DNA from 4 places in the Evansella sp. AB-rgal1 genome. Region 1 is predicted to be linked to each of the others. Evidence: riboswitches for the same ligand, from Rfam matches in the RefSeq annotation. Region 1 holds a riboswitch; each other region holds the start of a gene.
What was found. Region 1 has a riboswitch for thiamine pyrophosphate ahead of thiT (energy-coupled thiamine transporter ThiT). Riboswitches for the same ligand answer to the same signal wherever they lie in the genome.
Positions count from the first base shown of each region.

Region 2: it holds a riboswitch for thiamine pyrophosphate, as region 1 does, so the genes downstream of both, ACERII_RS03295 (acetylornithine deacetylase) here and thiT (energy-coupled thiamine transporter ThiT) in region 1, are expected to answer to the same signal.
Region 3: it holds a riboswitch for thiamine pyrophosphate, as region 1 does, so the genes downstream of both, ACERII_RS14775 (thiazole synthase) here and thiT (energy-coupled thiamine transporter ThiT) in region 1, are expected to answer to the same signal.
Region 4: it holds a riboswitch for thiamine pyrophosphate, as region 1 does, so the genes downstream of both, thiC (phosphomethylpyrimidine synthase ThiC) here and thiT (energy-coupled thiamine transporter ThiT) in region 1, are expected to answer to the same signal.

Region 1 is NZ_JBGUAU010000008.1:160,700-164,253, reverse strand. It holds gene ACERII_RS08920 (thiamine diphosphokinase) at 1-304, opposite strand, end outside; gene thiT (energy-coupled thiamine transporter ThiT) at 694-1,248, opposite strand; TPP riboswitch at 1,342-1,446, opposite strand; gene rpe (ribulose-phosphate 3-epimerase) at 1,463-2,113, opposite strand; gene rsgA (ribosome small subunit-dependent GTPase A) at 2,116-2,997, opposite strand; gene pknB (Stk1 family PASTA domain-containing Ser/Thr kinase) at 3,042-3,554, opposite strand, start outside.
Region 2 is NZ_JBGUAU010000003.1:99,598-103,151, reverse strand. It holds gene ACERII_RS03300 (choice-of-anchor L domain-containing protein) at 1-1,307, opposite strand, end outside; TPP riboswitch at 1,556-1,658, shown strand; gene ACERII_RS03295 (acetylornithine deacetylase) at 1,819-3,102, shown strand; gene tenA (thiaminase II) at 3,325-3,554, shown strand, end outside.
Region 3 is NZ_JBGUAU010000016.1:79,082-82,635, reverse strand. It holds gene thiH (2-iminoacetate synthase ThiH) at 91-1,194, opposite strand; gene ACERII_RS14775 (thiazole synthase) at 1,549-2,316, opposite strand; TPP riboswitch at 2,488-2,587, opposite strand; gene ACERII_RS14770 (HAD family hydrolase) at 2,762-3,554, shown strand, end outside.
Region 4 is NZ_JBGUAU010000006.1:33,581-37,134, reverse strand. It holds gene thiC (phosphomethylpyrimidine synthase ThiC) at 1-1,127, opposite strand, end outside; TPP riboswitch at 1,276-1,390, opposite strand; gene speD (adenosylmethionine decarboxylase) at 1,693-2,511, shown strand; gene ACERII_RS06295 (SIS domain-containing protein) at 3,439-3,554, shown strand, end outside.

The DNA of each region.
Region 1 (3,554 bases):
CTAGAAGAATGATTTCATCTGGCTTTTTGGATATAGCCCAGTCTAACGCAAGTTCCATGTCTGTGGCGTCTTTTTCTTTTGGATAGACAGAAAGGTGCACAGTTTGACTGTGCACCCATTCACCTTCTTCTACTGTTAAAGAATCAAAATCACCAAATGCATGGAGAGGGGTTATTCCATGTTTCAATAAATGAAAGGTTCCTTTGTCGATGCCGATCCATTGTGCATCGTTATGTTTCATTTTGAGTTCACTTAATGGAGGAACATATTCAAATGGACCTGCTGCAAGTAAGATATACTTCATGGATTTCCTCTCCTTTACGGCTACTAAAAATACGCGAGTTAGCGGTAGTTAAACTTATCTTGTATTACTAACTATGTTTGTTTGTATTCCATTCGCTTCAGCCTGCTCGCTTTGCCAGGCGAGCTTCCGAGGTACCTTCGAGTGTAAACAATCTCCGGCATCTCGCCTTCGCTCTGCTTCCCACAGGACTTTGATTAAGCTTCCTGAAACCACACCGTACGCAGAAAAATGTGTTAGCATATTTCAAGGAGTCTCGCTGGCTTACGCTCATTGCATCGGAAATTTTTAGTACTAATCTAATTCATAACGTATTTTTAATCCCATGATGCAGTTGTCCACTTGCATGGATGTTTACCCTGGAATTTTCCACAATGGAGCAATCTTAAACGTTACGCATTTGGGTGTAAAATTCGTTTGTTTACGTTTGCTAATAGTAGTATTGCTCCTAAGCAGACTAAGAATGTTGGTCCTAAATAGGAGATGTTATACGTAAATGAATACCAAGCTACTGGCGTTCCTTCCGGTGCATAAATTCCAAACCATACAATTCCACTTGTAAATGCAGCAGCAAAACGAAGGACACTACCGATTAATACAGCAAGAGTAATATAAAGTGCTTGCTTCCATCTAGGCATTTCTTCTTTCACTGTTATTAGTCCTGCAAAACCAACAACGAAGAAAGCGATTGGGTAGTCAATTAATCCTTGTAACCAGTGAACAATATAAGGATCATAATTCCAGTTTAGTATTCCATAGATTAACCCTGTTAATAAGCCTGGCTTTAATCCTCTACGTAGAGCCATAACGAATATTGGCAACATCGCAAGGGATATGGATCCACCTTGTGGCCAAAATTTTAGAAGCGTTAATAAATCAAGAATAAATGCTAATGCGGCCATAATTGCTATTTCTGCCATAATTACTACCGGTCTTGTCTTTTGCATAAAAAATTCCTCCTCTTTTGATTGTAGGTTTCCCCATAATCAAAAACACCGATACATAGAAAAAGCCATTGCAGGTGCAATGGCACATAGATCTAATATAAGCATCCACATCCCTACGTAAGTACGAACTTACAGGTTCAAAGGGTCGAAGCGTATAGCTTCCTCTCAGTCTATCATAAGACTCCCCTCGTGGTATTTTCAATTAGTTTTCATTTTACAATGCCCCTCGTATAGAATCAATAGCTATTTTTCGGTTACGACTATTGTAAATAGCAGATCCTGCGACTAACACGTTTGCACCAGCTTCGACACATAGTTTCGCAGTATCTGGATTTACCCCTCCATCGATCTCTATATCAATAGATTTCCCAGTTTGAACTACAAGATCTTTTACTTCCCTAATCTTAGGTAAAACAGATGGGATAAATGCTTGTCCACCAAATCCAGGGTTAACTGTCATTAGTAGAATTAAATCTACATCTTCCACAATATGCTGAATAGAAGATACTGGAGTAGCAGGATTAATTACAACTCCTGGTTTTACCCCAGTTTCTTTAATTAGTTGAATCGTACGATGCAAATGGGTACAAGCTTCTACATGAACACTTATGATATCCGCCCCTGCTTTTGCAAATTCAGGAATATAGCTATCTGGGTTGTTAATCATTAAATGTACGTCAAGAGGTAGCTTCGTTATCGGACGAATTGCATTTACTACTAGCGGTCCTATCGTGATGTTTGGTACAAAGTGTCCATCCATCACATCTACATGAATATAGTCCGCTCCTCCATTTTCCACATCTATTATTTCTTCCCCAAGCTTTGCAAAGTCAGCTGATAATATAGATGGTGCTATTTTAATCAACACTAGTACCTCCGTTTTTGTGATTTAATTTCTTCAAAGAATTGCAAGTAATGTTCATAACGGTAAGAGGTAATTTCTCCGCTTGTTACTTTTTCTCGAACAACGCACTTCGGTTCATTCACATGCGTGCAACCTCTAAATTTACAATCGTTTATATGCTTGCGCATTTCTGGGAAAAACAAGGTTAACTCTTCAGCTTCAATCCCTTCAAAATCCAATGCACTAAATCCAGGAGTATCCGCAACATAACCACCCTCGTCAATCGGTATTAATTCCACATGACGAGTTGTATGCTTTCCTCGGCCCAAGCTTTTCGAGATAGGAGCAGTTTCAATATTTAACTCTGGCCTAAGTGCATTTAACAAGGAAGATTTCCCAACACCAGATTGTCCGGCAAATACAGATATCTTATTTTGTAGATAAGGACGCAGTTTCTCAATTGTTTCTTCCACAAAAATAGAAGTTGAAACTACCTCATATTTTAATTGCCTATAATCGTCTTCAAAAGCTTGAATTTGTTTTTGATTTTCTTCAAGTAAGTCAATCTTTGATAAACAAATAATTGGTTCAATATCATGCGCTTCAACATGAACCAGAAACCGATCAAGCAATAAAGAACTAAAGGATGGTTCTTCCGTAGAGAAAACTAATATTGCTTGATCTACATTTGATATCGGAGGGCGATTTAATTCATTTTTTCTTTCAAACACTTCTAATACATAGCCATCTGTTCTATTTTCCGCTTCAAAATGAACATTGTCTCCGACTAATGGAGTTATGTTTCGGTTTCGAAAGTTTCCTCTACCTCTACATTGAAAAATTCCATCTTCATTTTCAACATAATAAAAACCACTTAGTGCTTTTACAATTCTACCTTGAGCCATTCTTACCTCCAAGAGTTATCAACAAAACTCCTCCTTTGTATTTATTATTCATATTGTTTCAGTTCCTCGTACTCATATTCATAAGGAGAGTCTCCATACTCTTCGTTATCCAGATAGACTAAAATATATCCTCTATCTCCTGGTGCAACAGTTAATGGAATTTGGAATGTTTCCGTAGATGAAATATCACGATTCACTACCTGTCTAGGAGTACTATTAAATAAATCCATTACTTGTATTCTCAAACGATACTCAGGTGTAGTTTCTTCTTCGTTTTCCGTTTCTCCTTGTTCAATCGTAACAGTAAATGGAACATTTACTGTAATAGGTTCGTCTTCGGGTTCTTCCACTGGTTCTGGACCTATTGAAATTACAACTGTAACTGTTGTTTTCTCTCTAATCTCCGTGTTTCTTGGTGGGTCATGCGAAATTACTTTCCCCTCTTCCACTGTTTCATGATATTCTTCTACAAAGTTCAATTCCAATAAGTCATTGTCTCTTAATAGTTCCCTTACCTCATCAATCGTATAACCAAGTAGATTATCCATGTAATATGT
Region 2 (3,554 bases), on a different contig from region 1:
TTTGTATCGGTATTGTTGGTGCTTTCGTCTGCTGTGTCTTCTTCATTTGTTTCTGTGTTGTTCTCATTTGAATTGCTATCCTCATTTGATTCTGACTGCTCGTCCTCATCGTTTCCGTCGTTTTCAGAGGATTCTTCGTTTTCTTGGTTTGTTTCATCTTCTGCTTCTTTATCTTCTGCAACTTCTTCTGGTTGCGTTAATAGTGGGAATTCGAGAGTAATAGTATCTCCCGCTGTCTCAGGTGTTGTAATAATTGTCTCTCCTGGTCCAATAACCTTGTGATCGATAATTGTTCCAGGGTATTCCGATCCCCATTTCACTTCAATCTCTTGGTCATTAGGATTTGTAATTACCCAAGCATGAACCCCTTCCTCTTCTGTACATATAGGCGTGATTGTTACTGGTAGTTCTGCGGGTTCACAATCAGTGATACAATCTCCAAACTCCAATGGGTTCTCAGGTTCTTCAGGAACTTCTGGTTCTACTGGCTCTGGTTCTTCTGGGCGGTCCGTGAAGCTACCAGCTTTAATAAAAACATTAGAATCTAAGTCTCGATCTCCTGCGTCGGCAATTGCCATTTTTATTGTGTTCACTTCTCCAGCGTTCACTTGTGCCTCAACAGACAAGACTACTGTTAACCCATCCATCTCCGTATTGAGTGGTGCACCACTCTCAATATCATTGTTACGGTAAAACTCAGGATTCGAGGCATTGTCACTTCCATACGGCTCTCCTCCGTTCACATTATTAATAGAAACAACAATGTCGGTACCAGGAAGCTTTGCTTCGTTTTCCCCATTAATAAAAAAGCCAAAGACATCATTAAATGAAGAATTTACATACTCATTGTATTCATCAGATGCAAACACATACTGGAAATATATACTATCTTTTTCCGGAATGAAGTCAAATTCTAGTACAGTTGCGTCATATGTCCTATAGCCAGGAATTAATTTATCAAGATCTTCGTCACCTGGTAAGCCTGTTTCATATGCTATTGTATCCGATGTGTTGGGACCAATAACATTATGTACAGAGCCTGTACTTAGTATGATTCCTTGATCAAAACCGATAATATCCTCTCCACCTGTAAAGAAACCAGAAGATACATCTACTCCTTTAAGTGATATGTTCGTAACTGTTACTCCTTCACCAAGGAGACTTTCTACAAGGTTTTCTTTTGTTAATTGGTTCATGTCTGTTACGATAAGACCTTCCTCTTCTGTGTTTGCTAGTACTGGTTGTCCAATTATGAGGATTACTGAAAGGAAACAAATGCTAAGTATTTTCCAACTTTTCTTATACAATATTTTACCTCCTCTTCGTGCGTTTTATAGAATCTTCTCACCAATACTAGCACCGCAGTTTCCCTTTGAGTATTATCCTAAAGTATTAAATTTGGGTATATTTTCTAAATCAGTTAATTCGAACTAACTAGATATCTTTCTAAAGTCTTAGAGAGAAAAAATGTAATAGGTAGTTGAAGAACTTTCCATAGTATGATACAACTATAAGCGAGTTGTTAATTTTCAAAACTCTTAAATAATTTCATATGTACCACTACTAGGGGTGCTTGATAAAGCTGAGAGAGACGATCGTCTTAACCCTTATAACCTGATCTAGTTCGCACTAGCGTAGGGAAGAAGTGTAAAGACATAGTAAAGGGAAAGACCATTGTTTCCCTTTGCATCATGTATTATTTGGTTGTTTAAAGCCGCTTCTTTCCAACAAGAAGTGGCTTTTTTGTATGTTGTCACAAAAAGTTCAGGGACCTGGGACTGTACGATTTTGTGACAGTTTTGAAGGAGGGGAAATTGAATGAATAAAGACTTGTTAGAGGAACTCCTTAGTGATGTGGACGCTCGGCAGGATGAGATGATTGAGTTACTGAAGACACTCATTTCCTATGAAACTCCTGCTCCACCTGCTCGGAACACGAAAGAAGCACAGGACTTTGTAGCTGAGTATTTGAGTCATCTAGGTTTTGAGATTGATATGTGGGATGTGTATCCGAACGATCCCAATGTTGTGGGGTTTTTAAAGGGCACAGATAGTGGGCGTTATAAGAGTCTCATTATTAATGGTCATGTTGATGTTGCAGAGGTAAGTCCTGATGAAGCTTGGGAATTAGACCCTTTCACTCCAATTGTCCGTGATGGATATGTTATTGGTCGTGGAGCCGCTGATATGAAAGGTGGCTTAGCTGGTGCACTCTTTGCTCTGAGATTACTTCGAGAGAAAGGAGTGAAATTTCCTGGTGATCTTTCATTTCAATCAGTGATTGGAGAAGAAGTCGGGGAAGCAGGAACGTTGCAATGCTGTAAGCGTAACGGTGGCGCGAAGGCAGATTTTGCGATTGTGGTAGACACGAGTGATTTACATATTCAAGGACAAGGTGGCGTTATTACTGGGTGGATTACGATTAAAAGTGAGAGAACATTTCACGATGCAACTCGCCGCAATATGATTCATGCTGGTGGTGGTCTAATTGGTGCTAGTGCCATTGAAAAGATGACAAAAGTGATTCAAGGTTTGCAAGATTTAGAAAGACACTGGGCAGTGACAAAGAGTTACCCTGGTTGTCCACCTGGAGCAAATACGATTAATCCTGCTGTAATTGAGGGCGGACGTCATGCCGCTTTCATTGCAGATGAGTGCCGATTATGGATTACTGTTCATTTTTATCCGAATGAGAATCATGAAGAAGTGAGTCGAGAGATTGAGGAACATATTTTGAATGTGGCAAAAGGGGATCCTTGGTTGAAAGACAATTTACCTAGGTTTGAATGGGGTGGAACTTCCATGATTGAGGATCGTGGAGAGATATTCCCTTCACTAGCGGTGGATCCTGCAAATGAAGGAGTTCAGTTGTTGGCTAAGAAGCACCAAGGTATCGTAGGTTCTGAAGCGGTAGTGGATGTTTCCCCAACTGTTACCGACGGTGGTTGGCTTGGTGCAGAAGGTATTCCTACAGTTATATACGGTCCTGGCGATTTGCAAAATGCCCATGCAGTGAATGAGCAAGTTTCTATTAAACAGCTAGTGGAATATACGAAAGTGCTATTAACGTTTATTTATGAGTGGGCTAATACAAAGAAATAAGAAAATACAGTGTGTTTTGTATTGTCACAAAAAGTTCAGGGACCTGGGACCGTACGAATTTGTGAACAATTTGGATATGTTCACAAAATTGTCGGGGGTCTGGTCCCGGAACAAAAGTTCGGGGACCAGACCGGTGAATGGTTGACCGGTGAAAGGTTTGTGAAAGGTTTGTGAGTGATATATCAAACTTAGATTTTATTAGAGGGGTGTTTCGTTATGACTATGAAGTTTAGTGAGCGTTTATATGATAAGTTGCAGCCGATTTGGAGACAGAATCATGCTCATCCGTTTGTTAGGGGGATTGGGGATGGTACGCTGGATAAAGAGAAGTTTCGTTTCTTTATGGTGCAGGATTATTTGTATTTAATTGATTATGCAAAGCTGTTTGCTATTGGTGCGGTTAAGGCAACAGATGTGGAGACGATGGGGAAGTTTGCTAACTTATTAGATTC
Region 3 (3,554 bases), on a different contig from region 1:
AAAAGTTCACAAAACCTTCCAGGACCCAAAACCTTCCAGGACCTGGTCCCCGAAACTTTGTTCCGGGACCAGGTCCGTGGCAAATTTGTGTCAGACTAGCTCCCAGTCTTTCAATACTGGCTGATAACCCCTTGATTTAAGTAATTCTTTTATTTCTTCTACTGATCTATCATCTGAAATCTCAAATTGACTTTGCGTTACATCTGGCTCTGAGTAACCACCTACAACTGTAGATGAAGCCGCAGACATTTTTGTTACTCCTAACGGAAGTAACGAGTCTCTGAATTCAGGCGTTTCTCTTGTAGAGATATTAATACCTGATCTCGGTAAAAACAGTCGAACTGCTAGCATCGCTTGAACAAGATTTTTATCAGAAACGATTACTTTCGGCTGGAAGCTTCCTGCATGAGGACGCATACGTGGGAACGATACCCCTACTTCCGCCTCTAAAAATTTCTGTTGTAAGTAATTTGCATGAAGACCAGTAATATAGCTTTCTTTTCTCCATTCGTCCATTCCTAGTAATGTACCAATGTTCAACGAACGAAGACCTGCTTTTGCTCCTCGCTCAGGAGTATCTAAGCGGTAGCGAAAATCTCTTTTCGGTCCCTTCACATGGATATCACGGTAAATCTCTTCGTTATATACTTCTTGATACACCGTAACTCCATCGACACCGTGCTTAAACAATTCTTCATACTCCTCTTGATCTAACGGCTGTATTTCTACTGCGATAGAAGAAAAGTATTTTCGTAACACTTGCAAGCTTTCTTTTAAATAATCAACAGAAGAATGTTGCTTGGATTCTCCTGATAATAAAATAATGTGCTTAATTCCCATGCTAGCGATAACCTTCGCTTCCCGTTCTACCTCTTCCATCGATAAACGGCGGCGTGGGAAATCATTATTTAAACTAAAGCTACAATATTTACAAATGTTCACACAGTAATCCGATAAATACAACGGAAGGTATAGCTGCATCGTTCTCCCGAAGTGCTGTACCGTTAATTGGTGTGCCTTTTGTGCCATATCTTCTAAATAGTTTTCCGCTGCTGGTGATAGTAGCACAAAGTAATCTTCTTCCGATAATCGTTCTTTTCCTAAAACTCGTTCTACATCTTTCCCTGTCACGGATTGAAACATTTCATCAAATGGTAAATCTTTTATTTCAACAAACTTTTCGTAAAAACTCATTGTATACCACCTTTTCGTTGGCTGTATGGTCTTTCTCATTTTCAAAGTTATTACATTCTTTTTTAAATCTACCCTGAAAAAAGCGTGTATCAGAATATCTAGAAATACTAACTTTGTTGGTTTGTATTCCTTCGTTTCAGCCCATTCGCTTTCCTAGGGGAGCTGCCGAGTCTTCTACACTACTCCGTGCTCCGAAGTCTCGCCTCTACTCTGCTTCCCACTGGAGTCTCGCTGACTTACGCTCATTGCATATATAGTTAAGAGTACTAACTCCTATTTTTCCAGAGGTATTTTCATCATACATGGCGCAATTTTCACTTTCATATATACCTAAAGGTTCTCTACAAGATAATCCTATCCCAAGAACCCTGTTAATGGAGATGATGCATGTGCTTTCATGGAAACAGGCCCTAATCCTGATAGGTAGCCAATTCGCCCTGCTTTTACAGCTAAATCAAAGGCTCTTGCCATCTGAACGGGGTCTGCCGCTGTAGCGATTGCTGTGTTAACTAAGACAGCATCTGCTCCCATTTCCATTGCTTCCGCAGCTTCTGAAGGTTTCCCGATACCTGCATCTACAACGATAGGTAGATCCATTTCATCAATCATGATCTGAATCATTTCCTTCATACGAATTCCTTTATTTGACCCAATTGGAGCACCTAATGGCATAATTGCCGCCGCTCCTGCATCTCTCATGCGTTTTGCTGCCATTAAGTCAGGACTCATGTATGGTAAAACTACGAACCCTTCTTTTGCTAAAACTTCTGTTGCTTTCGTCGTTTCTTCATTGTCAGGTAGTAGATATTTGTGGTCAGAGATAACCTCAATTTTTATCCAATTTCCCATCCCAACAGCTTTTGCTAATCTTGCAATACGAATAGCTTCTTCTGCGGTTCTTGCTCCAGACGTGTTTGGCATTAGGGTAATGTGATCAGGAATATCTGTTAAAATATCCTCTTCCTTAGCTTCCATGTTGACTCTTCGTAATGCTACTGTTACAACTTGTGATTCGGAAGCAGTGATCGCTTCTCCCATTTGTTTATGGTCGGCAAATTTTCCTGTCCCTACAAACAATCTATTATGTAACTCTTTCCCTCCGATAGTTAATACGTCTTTCATATTTACTCCTCCGTTCTGAATTTAGGTTCACCATGAAAATAAGCTTACCAGTGTTAAGAAAGTCTAACTAGTACTACTACTTTGTTGAAATTGTTTTACAGTCGTCACTACCCAATCCCTCAAACGTACTAAAAAAGCTCGCCAGTGAGGGGCGAGCTTGATGAACAAGTTAATGTATTCAAGTCGCTTCCCTACGTTGGTGCTAACCAAGTCAGGTTCAAAGGGTCGGATTTTCCTCTCAGCCATATTTATGGCACCCCTAGCATAAAAAATATGAAATTATCAAACTTACAACTCTCATGATAACAAACTAATGAACTCTTGTGAACAATTTAGAACGAATGGATATATATGTAAGGACCTTCTCGCAGTTTCTTCAATTGAGACATTATTTAGAGACGTGTATACTTATTGAGTAAGTTTTATCATAATAGGAGGCTTCTCAGTGGAATTTAAACCTAAAGCAATTTTTTTAGATATGGACGGTACCATATTAAATCATTACAATAAAGTAAGCATACATACGAAAGAAATTATTGATCAATTACGGAAAAAAGGATTCTTAGTTTTCATCGCAACAGGTAGATCTTTCGATGAAATTGAAGGAGTCGTACCATCTGGTTTTCAAGTAGATGGATATATTACGTCCAACGGAATGGCTGGATATGTCGAGAAAAAAGTAGTATTCGAGCATTCACTTTCCCGTAAATTGGTAGAGAGAATTGTTGAAAAGGCTGGAGAAAATAATGTTTATTATGAGCTCTTTCCATACGGAAGTGATCGAATTACTTTAAAACGAGATAAAAGCTTTATGGAAGATGAAATTAGTGATCCAAAACCAGATGGTGTCGGAATTAATGAATGGCTTTCACGAAAACAAGCAATGAAGGAAGAAATTGCTTGGACGAATACAATCGAAGGAACAACATTTTCGAAGTTTTACTTTTTTGCAAGAACGAAAGAAAAAATTAATAACTGGAAAAATGATCTTGATAAGATAAAACAAGAAATACCTTTTACTACCTCTACTTCCTCTCAACATAATGTAGAGGTTATGGTGGCAAACGTGAATAAGGCCTCCGGTATTAAGGAAATGTTAGCTTATTTTAATCTAACTGGTGCAGAAATTATGGGAATCGGTGATAGCGACAATGATATACCGATGATTGAGTTTGTTACCTATTCTGTTGCCATGAAAAATGCACCCGACCATATTAAAGAACGTGTAGACGAGGTTA
Region 4 (3,554 bases), on a different contig from region 1:
TCAAGCTCTGCAAATTGCGCTTCATCGTTGGCATCTGCAATAGAACCTGGACGTAACCCATCTCCTAAAGAGAAGGAGATGTCGTATTGCTTCATAATTTCACAGATTTCCTCAAAGTGAGTATATAAGAAGTTTTCTTTATGGTGGAATAGACACCATTGCGCCATAATAGATCCACCACGAGACACTATTCCAGTTAGTCGTTTCGCTGTTAATGGAACATAACGTAAGAGAACGCCAGCGTGAATCGTGAAATAGTCCACTCCTTGCTCCGCTTGTTCAATAAGCGTATCACGATACACTTCCCACGTTAGGTCTTCCGCTACACCATTCACTTTTTCTAGTGCTTGATAAATGGGCACTGTACCCACGGGAACAGAGGAATTGCGAATAATCCATTCTCTCGTTGTATGTATGTTTTTCCCTGTTGATAGATCCATGATTGTGTCTGCACCCCAGCGAGTAGCCCACGTCATTTTTTCTACTTCTTCCTCAATAGAAGAGGAGACAGCAGAATTCCCAATATTCGCATTTATTTTCACATGGAAGTTTCGTCCGATAATCATTGGTTCGATTTCTGGGTGATTGATGTTCGCGGGGATAATCGCACGACCTCTAGCCACTTCCTCACGAACGTATTCAGCATCTAAGTTTTCGCGTATTGCGATAAACTCCATTTCAGGAGTGACGATTCCTTTTTTTGCATAATACAGCTGTGTGACGTTTTGTCCTGATTTCGCACGTAATGGTTTCCGTTTTAATCCTGGAAAAACGTTGTGGTTCGCTCTTGGATCTTGTTGATCTTTATATCCATTGTCTTCCGGCATAATCTCACGACCATCATATGCTTCAACATCATTTCTCTCTTCAATCCACTGCTGACGAAGAGGGGGAAGTCCTTCATGAATATTGATGTTGTATGCAGGATCTGTGTAAGGGCCGCTTGTGTCATATACACGAACAGGTGCATTTTCTTCTTCTCCAAAATTACCTGTTGTAGGGGATAGTGCTATTTCTCTCATTGGTACTTGTAAATCTGATCTTGAGCCTTGAACGTAAACCTTTTTGCTTCCGGTAAAACTAGACATGATGGAAATGTTTGCTTCGTTAAGTGATGATGTGGACATAAAAAAATCTCTCCTTTTTTTGTGTAGTGAAAAGGACGAGATCTAGAACACAGCAGGGGATGACATTCAAATGATCATAAGAAAAAGCCGGAACTAACCTTAAAAATAAGGCTGGACCCGGCTTATATGATCGAAGTGTATGTAAAAACACTACATATTCTAACTTCCCCACGCTGGTATGAACCAGATCAGGTCCGAAGGGTCAAGAAACCTCGTAGCGTTTCTTTCTCAGCCCAACTCATTGGACCCCCCTAGTTATTGCTATTCATTTCCATTTCAGTATACATGATCCAGAAATAATTTCAACCATTTTTTTAATATTCTTAAATTAATATCAGATATTTAGTTTTCATAATTAATATTATGTAAACTAACTAACTGATTTAAACCATATTTTAGCAGACCTTCCAAATAGTATATTAAAATTCCAGATGGTTATCAGTTTCGATATCAATTCTTGTTTTTTTCCGGAAATGATTGGGTATCATACATAAATAGAAGTAGGACAACAGAGAACTATCTGTAACTATGCTTATCATAAAAAGTTGTAAAGGGGAAATTCACATTGTCATTAACACCGGAGCAACGTGTACAATTACATGAATTCAATAACCTGACGAAGTCACTCAGCTTTAATATGTATGATATTTGTTATACAGAAACGAAAAAAGATCGAGAAGCTTATATCGCTTATATTGATGAGCAGTATAATGCCGATCGTTTAACAAACATACTGAAAAATGTGGCGGATATTATTGGGGCACACGTCCTAAATGTGGCAAAGCAGGATTATGTGCCACAAGGGGCAAGTGTGACTATGTTAGTTTCCGAAGGACCCGTTGTGGAGGTTCCTTCGGAGCGTTTCGAGGAATCACCAGGTCCTTTACCGGAAGCGGTGACCATGAGCTTAGATAAGAGTCATATTACTGTTCATACATACCCTGAATATCATCCGAGCGAAGGCATTAGTACGTTCCGTGCAGATATTGATGTTGCCACTTGCGGAGAAATTTCTCCGTTAAAAGCGCTTAACTATTTAATCCATTCCTTTGATACGGATATTATGACGATGGACTATCGTGTTCGTGGTTTTACACGTGATATTAATGGTCATAAGTTATTTATTGATCACGATATTAGCTCCATTCAAAACTATATTCCCGACGAAGTGAAACAATTGTTCGACATGATCGATGTGAACATTTATCAAGAAAACATTTTTCATACAAAATGTAAGTTGAAGGATTTTGATCTAAATAATTATCTTTTTGGTAAGAAAAAAGATCAGTTAGAGGATGATGAAATTAACAAGATAACAGAACGTCTACAGCTTGAGATGGACGAGATTTATTATGGGAAAAACATGAGTAACAATAACAATTAGCTCAGGTATACACACACAGCGTGAGAGCACGAACAATATGTTTCGTGCTCTTTCGTTATTTAATAAAGGAGAGCTGATTTTTCATATATGTTTAGTTTCCTCAAGGTGCGAGATGCCTATTGATTTGAAAAAAAGAGAGTGTGACGTTGTGTAACGGGTTAAGTTACCTATCGCAAACATTAAAAATGTAACGTAAAATGACTACTGAATTGTTCTGTAATTTCTAGTCACTTTTTTATTGTGATATAAAGCCATTTGTCCTTTCATTTCCATATTACAATATATTTCTATACACTCAAGTAACATACAAAAGTGTAGATTGAAATGTAAACTTGCACTGGACAATGTACCCCAACTATCTTTTTCCCTTGTTGTCAAAAGGAAGTATGGTTTTTTACGTTAAAATGATAGTAGTGAGAAACCAGAGATTGTGAAATTAAGCACTTAAAGCTAGTGGGGATGATTGTGAAGATTGATTTTTGCAACATACGAAGTTTTTTCCTTTTGAATTACCAAAGATACTTAAAATAAGGGGAGATTTTCCTTTTAAGCTTCAGAATATAGCTTGGATAGGGGGAAATAAGGGTAGTTTCTCCCCCTATTATATCAACCCATGTTGCTGATTTTCTTATTAGTCCGAGTGGGTCCAATCATGTATAACTGGGTTATTTTTTTAAAACAAAAAGCACTGCTAAATACAGCGCAATTTAATATACATTTCCACATACATTTTGGTACGTAAATGATAGTTTTGCGATAGGTAACGGAACCTGTTATGACGTTGTCACGTCTTTTTTAGAGAAGATACGTGTGAAAAAAGACGTCAGGAACCAATTTGTGCCATCTTTAGTCCTTTCGAGAAGGAAGACCTTTCTTTAGTGTAGAAACTACTATAATAAACTAAGTTTTGAAAAACGAGGTGAATTTATGATAACGACGTATTTTCAAAAGATAGAAGAAAAGCTTAAAATGGTCTTATTAAACGAACAAAAACAGATGGAACTTGCTGCAGAGAAGATTGCGGAAAGTATTCAAGGGGGTGG